2 regions of the Streptomyces sp. NPDC107765 genome follow, and region 2 is predicted to be linked to the other one. Evidence: riboswitches for the same ligand, from Rfam matches in the RefSeq annotation. Region 2 holds a riboswitch; the other holds the start of a gene.
The links. Region 2 has a riboswitch for ZMP and ZTP ahead of ACZ7MX_RS31515 (bifunctional 5,10-methylenetetrahydrofolate dehydrogenase/5,10-methenyltetrahydrofolate cyclohydrolase). Riboswitches for the same ligand answer to the same signal wherever they lie in the genome.

Region 1: it holds a riboswitch for ZMP and ZTP, as region 2 does, so the genes downstream of both, ACZ7MX_RS06985 (serine hydroxymethyltransferase) here and ACZ7MX_RS31515 (bifunctional 5,10-methylenetetrahydrofolate dehydrogenase/5,10-methenyltetrahydrofolate cyclohydrolase) in region 2, are expected to answer to the same signal.

What each region holds. Positions count from the first base shown of each region.
Region 1 is NZ_JBVKBL010000002.1:552,228-556,393, forward strand. Features, by position in the region: gene trpS (tryptophan--tRNA ligase) at 1-848, opposite strand, end outside; gene ACZ7MX_RS06985 (serine hydroxymethyltransferase) at 1,147-2,463, opposite strand; ZMP/ZTP riboswitch at 2,505-2,596, opposite strand; gene rocD (ornithine--oxo-acid transaminase) at 2,780-4,021, shown strand.
Region 2 is NZ_JBVKBL010000016.1:35,957-40,122, forward strand. Features, by position in the region: gene ACZ7MX_RS31510 (aldehyde dehydrogenase family protein) at 1-831, shown strand, start outside; gene ACZ7MX_RS31515 (bifunctional 5,10-methylenetetrahydrofolate dehydrogenase/5,10-methenyltetrahydrofolate cyclohydrolase) at 956-1,810, opposite strand; ZMP/ZTP riboswitch at 1,832-1,919, opposite strand; gene ACZ7MX_RS31520 (hypothetical protein) at 1,981-3,138, opposite strand; gene ACZ7MX_RS31525 (hypothetical protein) at 3,301-3,618, shown strand; gene ACZ7MX_RS31530 (SDR family oxidoreductase) at 3,717-4,166, opposite strand, start outside.

The DNA.
Region 1 (4,166 bases), on a different contig from region 2:
ATCACCTCGGCCAGATCCGTCTTGAGGGCGCCGTACATCTTGCCCTCGTAGGACTTCTCCAGGTCCGGGATGGCGGTGCCGGTGAGGGTGGAGAGGATGCTGAGGAGGTTGCTGACGCCGGGCTTGGCCTCGCGGTCGAAGCGGATCACCGTGTCGGTGTCCGTCACGGCGCTCTTGACCTTCTTCGCGGTGACCTTGGGGTCGTCGAGCAGGTCGATGATGCCCTTGGGCGAGGACGCCGACTTGCTCATCTTGATCGACGGGTCCTGAAGATCGAAGATCTTCGCCGTCTCCTTGAGGATGTACGGGTTGGGGATGGCGAAGGTGTCGCCGTAGCGGGTGTTGAAGCGATCCGCGAGGTCGCGGGTCAGCTCCAGGTGCTGGCGCTGGTCCTCGCCGACCGGGACCTGATCAGCCTGGTAGAGGAGGATGTCGGCCACCATCAGCACGGGGTAGGTGAACAGACCGACGGTGGTGCGGTCCGCGCCCTGCTTGGCCGACTTGTCCTTGAACTGGGTCATCCGGGAGGCCTCGCCGAAACCGGTGACGCAGTTCATGACCCAGCCGAGCTGGGCGTGCTCGGGCACGTGGCTCTGGACGAAGAGCGTGCAGCGCTCCGGGTCGAGGCCGGCCGCGAGCAGCTGGGCGGCCGCGATCCGGGTGTTGCGGCGCAGTTCCGCCGGGTCCTGCGGGACGGTGATCGCATGGAGGTCGACGACCATGTAGAAGGCGTCGTGGGACTCCTGGAGGTCCACCCACTGGCGCACCGCGCCGAGGTAGTTGCCGAGGTGGAAGGAGCCGGCGGTGGGCTGGATACCGGAGAGCACACGAGGACGTTCGAGAGCCATGGGATTGATTGTCTCAGGTCGCGGGGGGCGGTAGGGCGTCCGGTGGGCGCGGGGGCGGGGGCGGGCCTCGGGGGTGAGGGTGGGGGTTCGTAGGGGTGATCCCGCAGGGGGTTCTCGAACACATCCCCTAGGGGATGGCGAGGCCCCCTGCGGGGCCACAACGTGCAGGTGGGGGCGGGTATTCCCCGGCGGTCGGGGATTCGGCGGCGGTCGAGGATTCCCGGCGGTCGGTGATCCCCGGCGGTCGAGGATTCCCGGCGGTCGGTGATCCCCCGGCCGTCTACTCCCCCACGGCCGCCTACTCCCCGACAGCCAGTCCCGGCGCCGGGTAGGCCGCCATCAGCTCGGCGACCTCGGTGCGGATCACCGTGAGGGCGTCCTCGTCGCCCTTCGCCGCGGCCTGGACGCCGCGGTCGAACCACTCCGCGACCTGCGGCATCCGGTCCGTGCCCAGGCCGCGGGAGGTGAGCGCGGGGGTGCCGATGCGGATGCCGGAGGGGTCGAAGGGCTTACGGGGGTCGAAGGGGACGGTGTTGTAGTTGACGACGATGCCCGCCCGGTCCAGGGCCTTGGCCGCGACCTTGCCGGGGACGTCCTTCGACGTGAGGTCGATCAGCACCAGGTGGTTGTCGGTGCCGCCGGAGACCAGGTCGTAGCCGCGGGCGAGCAGCGCCTCGGCGAGCGCCTTGGCGTTGGCGACGACGGCGTGCGCGTACTCCCGGAAGGTCGGGGCGGCGGCCTCGTGCAGGGCGACCGCGATGGCGGCCGTGGTGTGGTTGTGCGGGCCGCCCTGCAGACCGGGGAAGACCGCCTTGTCGACGGCCTTGGCGTGGCTGGCCCGGGACATCAGCATCGCGCCCCGCGGTCCGCGCAGGGTCTTGTGGGTGGTGGTGGAGATGACGTCCGCGTGCGGGACGGGCGACGGGTGGGCGCCGCCCGCGACCAGCCCGGCGATGTGCGCGATGTCCGCGACGAGGACGGCATCGACCTCGCGGGCGATCTCGCCGAACGCGGCGAAGTCGATGGTGCGCGGGACGGCGGTACCACCACAGAAGATGATCTTCGGGCGTTCCTTGCGGGCGAGGTCGCGCACCTCGTCGAAGTCGATCAGCGCGGTGTCGGCGCGTACGCCGTACTGGACGCCGCGGAACCACGTGCCGGTCGCCGAGACGCCCCAGCCGTGCGTGAGGTGGCCGCCCATCGGCAGCGCCATGCCGAGCACGGTGTCGCCCGGCTCGGCGAACGCGAGATAGGCGGCGAGGTTGGCGGGCGAGCCCGAGTACGGCTGGACGTTGGCGTGTTCGACGCCGAAGACGGCCTTGGCGCGCTCGACGGCCAGGGTCTCGACGAGGTCGATGTTCTGCTGGCCTTCGTAGTAGCGACGGCCCGGGTATCCCTCGCTGTACTTGTTCTGCAGGACCGTGCCGGTGGCTTCCAGGACGGCCGCGGAGACGTAGTTCTCGCTGGGGATCAGCCGCAGCGTGTCGGCCTGGAGCTGCTCCTCGGCGCCGACCAGCGCGGCCAGTTCGGGGTCGGCGGCGCTCAGCGCGGGATGGGAGAGGGATGCGGACTGCGGGTGCGCGGAGTGGGCGTGCGCGGACTGCGGAAGTGACATGGCGTCCTCCGGGGCGGTCGATCGGTGGTCCGGTCGTGGTCCCGGGGTGCCCAGGCGGGGCGACACCTCGTGGTGGTGGCCACGCAGCGCTCCCTCGGGGTCGCTTCCCCGTACGCCAGTCGCGATGCGCACCGCCGAGTCTAGACGGCCGTGCGCGCCCCGGTGCCGGGAACACCCCTTCTGCCCCACAAGCTGGTGCCGGCACCACCCGACCGTCCTGGCGGCTTCCGGACGAACCGCCTGCGGGGCAATATAGAGGGGCATATAGGGAAACTCACTCCATACACCCCGTACGGTCTACCGGAACGGAGTCACGGTGACGTCCACGGAACCCGGCACCGCAGCCGCCACGGAACCCGGCATCGCAGCCGCCCTCGCCGCCGCGGAAGCCCACAGCGCGCACAACTACCACCCGCTCCCGGTGGTCGTGGCGACCGCCGAGGGTGCCTGGATGACGGACGTGACGGGCCGGCGCTATCTGGACATGCTCGCCGGGTACTCCGCGCTGAACTTCGGGCACGGCCACCCGCGGCTGCTGGCCGCCGCCCGCGCCCAGCTGGAACGGGTCACCCTCACCTCCCGCGCCTTCCACCACGACCGGTTCGGCGACTTCTGCACCCGGCTGGCCGAGCTGTGCGGGATGGAACTGGTGCTGCCGATGAACACCGGCGCCGAGGCGGTGGAGACCGCGGTGAAGACGGCCCGCAAATGGGGCTACCAGGTCAAGGGCGTCCCGGACGGCCGGGCGAAGATCGTCGTCGCGGACGGCAACTTCCACGGCCGGACCACCACCATCGTCTCGTTCTCCACCGATCCCGAGGCCCGCGCCGGCTTCGGCCCGTACACCCCCGGTTTCGAGATCGTCCCCTACGGCGACCTGGCCGCGATGGAGGCGGCGGTCGACGAGCGGACCGTCGCGGTGCTGCTGGAGCCGATCCAGGGCGAGGCGGGCGTACGGGTGCCGCCGCCCGGCTATCTGGCGGGCGTGCGCGAGCTGACCCGGCGGCGGAACGTGCTGTTCGTCGCCGATGAGATCCAGTCCGGGCTGGGCCGCACGGGCCGGACCTTCGCCTGTGAGCACGAGGGCGTGGTGCCCGACGTGTACGTGCTCGGCAAGGCGCTGGGCGGCGGGGTGGTGCCGGTGTCGGCGGTGGTGTCCTCCCGCGAGGTGCTGGGCGTCTTCGCGCCGGGCGAGCACGGCTCGACGTTCGGCGGGAACCCGCTGGCCTGCGCGGTCGCGCTGGAGGTGATCGCGATGCTGCGGACCGGCGAATACCAGGAACGGGCAACGGAGTTGGGCGAGCACCTGCACAGCGAGCTGGGGCTGCTGGTGGGCGGCGGGACGGTGGACGCGGTGCGCGGCCGCGGACTGTGGGCGGGCGTGGACGTCAACCCGTCCCGCGGCACCGGGCGCGCGGTCTCCGAGCAGCTGATGGCACGCGGCGTCCTGGTCAAGGACACCCACGGCGCGACGATCCGGCTCGCGCCGCCCCTGATGATCAGCAAGGAGGACCTGGACTGGGGGCTGGAACGGCTGCGGGACGTCCTGGAGGCGTGACGGGGGGCCTGCCGGAGGGCGCGGGACGGGAGGGACAGGAGGGTGTGAGGAACGGCGTGGCGGGGGGCGCGAGGGGGCGGCGGACGTGCAGCGGGCGGCCGGCGGCGGGCGCGAGGCCCTGGCCGCTCGCTGTGCCAGGCCAGGC
Region 2 (4,166 bases):
AACCTCGTCACGGGCCGGGGGTCGGAAGCCGGGGAGGCACTGGTGCGCCACCCCGGGGTCGACATGATCTCGTTCACCGGTTCCACGGCCGTCGGCAAGCACATCGGGGCCCTTGCCGGTGCGGCGGTGAAACCGGTCGCTCTCGAGCTCGGCGGGAAGTCCGCCAATGTCATCCTCCCCGGAGCCGACCTCGCCCGGGCCGTCCGCGCCAACGTCGCCGACGTCATGCGCAACGCCGGGCAGTCCTGCAATGCCTTGACGCGCACGCTGGTGTGCGCCGCTGACTACGAAGAGGCGGTGCGCCTCGCCGTCAAGGAGATCGCCGCCTATCGTCCCGGTGATCCGGCCGACCCCGATTGCCGTCTGGGCCCGGTGGTGAGCGGCGCCCAGCGGGAAAGGGTCCGCGACCACATCCGCAGGGGCCTGGCAGCGGGCGCCCGTCTCGTCGCGGGTGGCCCGGAGGCTCCTGACGACCGCGACCAGGGCTTCTACGTCCGTCCCACCGTCTTCGCCGACGTCACTCCCGAAATGGGCATCGCGCGGGAAGAGATCTTCGGCCCCGTGCTCTCGTTCCTGAAGTACGAGGACGAGGAGGAGGCCCTGCGCATTGCCAATGACTCCGACTACGGTCTCGCCGGGTCCGTCTGGGCGGCCGATCAGAAGCAGGCGATCGCCTTTGCCCGCGCGATGCAGTGTGGCCAAGTGACCGTCAACGGCGGCGCGTACAACCCCCTCGCCCCCTTCGGCGGCTACCGGCAATCAGGCGTCGGACGAGAACTCGGCGCGCACGGCCTGAGGGAATTCCTGCAGACGAAGTCGCTCCAGCTCTGAAACCGCTGACCGGGCGCACGCCTGCCTCGCAGGGCGCACGGAGCGCCGTGGGCGACTGCGGGGCAGGCGGCTCGGAGGGATCACGTCCGGCCGGGCGGACCGGCCTTGCGGAGGTCTTCCGGGGTCAGGCGCCCTTGAGCTGGCGGGTGGCGGCGTCGACGGTCTGGGAGAGGAGGGTGGCGATGGTCATGGGGCCGACGCCGCCGGGGACCGGGGTGATCAGGGAGGCGCGGGTGGCGGCCGAGTCGAAGTCGACGTCGCCGATGTTGCCGGGGTTGTAGCCGGCGTCGATGACGACCGCGCCGGGCTTGATGTGGTCGGCGGTGAGGAGGCGGGGCCGGCCGACCGCGGCGATCAGGAGGTCGGCCTGGCGGGTGAGGGCGGCAAGGTCGGTGGTGCGGGAGTGGCAGTACGTGACGGTGGCGTTGCGGCCGAGCAGCAGCATCCCGACCGGCTTGCCGAGGATCGCGCTGCGGCCGACCACGACGGCGTGCTTGCCGGCCAGCTCGACGCCGTAGTGGTCGAGCAGCCGGAGGATTCCGCCGGGTGTGCAGGAGGCGAAGCCCTCGGCGCCGAAGCTCATGGTGGCGAAGGAGTGGTAGGTGACGCCGTCGACGTCCTTCTCGGGGGCGATGGCCTCGAAGGCGGCGCGCTCGTCGATGTGCGGGCCGACCGGGTGCTGGAGGAGGATGCCGTGCACCCCGGGGTCCTGGGAGAGCGCGGTGAGGGTGTCGACCAGTTCACCGGTCGTGGTGGTGGCGGGCAGGGCCACGTGCCGGGAGCGGATGCCGGCCTTCTCGCAGCGGTTGCACTTCATCCGGACGTAGGTCACCGAGGCGGGGTCCTCCCCCACCAGGACGGTCGCCAGGCACGGGGCCTGGCTGGTCTGCTCGGTGAGGGCGGCGGCGCGCTCGGCGGCCTGCTCGATGATCCGGCGGGCCAGTGCGGTGCCGTCCATGAGGCGGGCGGTCGGGGACATCGGGTACTCCTGGGCGTCGTCGTGGATCGCCCAGGCGCGCGGCAGTGACCGTGGTGGCCGGGCCGCTCCCCGGTGGTGCCCCACCCAAGCGCCAGTCACGGCCCGCCGTCCACTCTAGACGACGGCCCACCCGAACGGGTGAGGAGCCGCGGGGGCGGAGGGCGAGCCGGTCAGGTGGCTCCGTGCCCCGGTGCGGACAGGGGCGGGGTGGTGGGGGTGGTGGCCTCCCACTGGCTGAGGATGCCGTCCCAGTCGTGCTGGGCGGCGGTGATGGCGTTGGCGTCCCAGGTGGGGGGTGCGGAGGGCGCCGGCGGGGGCTCGTACCCGGGGTACTCCTGGACGTCCTGGTACCCGGCGTAGTGCTCGTGCCCGTGCTGGAGCTGCTGACCGTTGTGGAGGGTCTGAACGGTCTGGGTGGTCTGGCTGTCGTGGGGGTGCTGGTGGGCCTGGTGGCTGTGGTGATTCTGGTGGGGCTGGTGGGTGGGGTACTGGTGGTAGCCGGTGGACGTGGCCGAGGCGGCGTACTGGGTGTGCTGGGGATGGGCCGTCGCGTACGACTGGTACTGCTGGTACGGCTGCTGTTTCCAGGTGTCGTGTTCGTACTGGTCCCACGCGGGCCGGTCGGCGCGTTCGCGCCAGGCGGCCGGGCCGGCATCGGTCGGTGGGGAGGGCTGGAGGGTGGCCATTCTCCGGTGCCGGCCGGTGCGGTCGGGCGGCGCGGCCGGGGCGGGGCGGGTCTCCGTGGACAGTTGCTGGGCGCGGGCGACCAGGAGCCGTACGTCCAGGCCGAGTTCGGTGGCGAGTGCGGTGAGGTCGACCCCGGTGTGCCAGCTGGTCATCAGGACCGCGTCGAGGGCCGGCGCCCAGGCCGGGTCGTGGGTGACCGGGGACGCGCCGGTCTGTCCGGCGGGGGTGCCGGGCGTGGCCCCGGTGGGCGCGGGCCGGTCCGCCGCGGGGCGGTCCGGGGCGGCCGGTGCCGGTGCGGGCCGGGTGGCGGTCGGCGCGGCGGCCGGTCGGTCGGGGGACGGCTCGCGTACCGTGGTCTGCTCCCGCGCCGGGGTCTGTTCGGCGAGCAGGCTCTTGGCGACCGCGCGGGCGTCGTCCTTGCCCACCGTGCGGCGGGCCAGCCGCACTTCGCGCTCGTCCAGGCCGAGCAGGTCCGCCACCACCGCGTCGCTGCCGACGGTCACGGCGAAGGCTGCCAGGGTCCGGGACCGGCGGGCCTCGGCCTCGTCGAGGAGTCCCTGCGTCCGGCGGACCTCGTCATCGCTGCTGCAAAACGCCTGTGCGAGTACCGCGTGGCGCTCCCACAACTCCCTCGGTTCCATGACAGCGACAACGTTTTTTCGTCCGGATTGGTCCGCTTCCCGGCCATAGATCACTGCATGAGGTGATATTCGAGGGGTTTAACCCCATGCCGCCGGGACTCCTGTGCGGGCAGCCGCAAAAATACGCAGTGACCCCAGGCCGGAAGAATCGTTTCTACGGCCATGAGCGCCCCTACCTCCGGCACCGTCGCAGGTCACGGTCACACGTTCCTCCCCCGCCCCGCGGCCACGCCACGCTGGATCACCGCGGAAATCACCCGGCAGACCCCCGTCTACGCGGCGCTGGTGCGCCTGTGGACGGAGCGCTCGGCCACGGTACCCGGAGTCGCCGATCCGGAGTGGCAGCGGCTGGTCTCCTACCGGGCCCTGATGGAGGAGACCGAGACCGCGCTCACCGCGCTGCGGCCGCATCGTGCGCCCGACGTGCTGCCGCCCCGGCGGCAGGTGCCGGCGGCCCGGCCCGCGCACCAGGACGCCTGAGCCGCGGCGGGCGGGACGCCGGGCGGGCGGACCGCCCGAGCGGTCCGCCGTGTTGACGCCGGGTCCCGGATGCCGGATTCCACCGCGGCCGCCGGGCCTCACCGCAGGGTGTACCCCCCGTCCGGGTAGAGCGTCGAGCCGGTCATGTAGCGGTTGGTGAAGAGGAACAGCACCGCGTGCGCGATCTCGTCCTCGGTGCCGAGCCGGTGCAGCAGGGTGTCCCTGCGGTACTGCGCGAAGGCGGCCTCGCGGTCCTGGGCCGGGCGCCCGGCCCAGAGGTTGCCGTCGACGGTGCCGGGCGAGACGACGTTGACGCGGACCGGGGCGAGTTCGACGGCCAGACCCCGGGCGAGTCCCTCGATCGCGGCGTTGCACGCGGCGTAGGCGGGCGCGGGCGCCGGGGGCCGGGCGCCCGCGGCGCCGGACATCAGCACCACCGAGCCGTCCTCGGACAGCAGCGGCGCCGCGTGCTTGACGACCTGGTACTGGCCCCAGAACTTGGAGGTGAAGGGGCTCGCCGCGTCCTCGTCGCTGAGCTCACGCAGCGG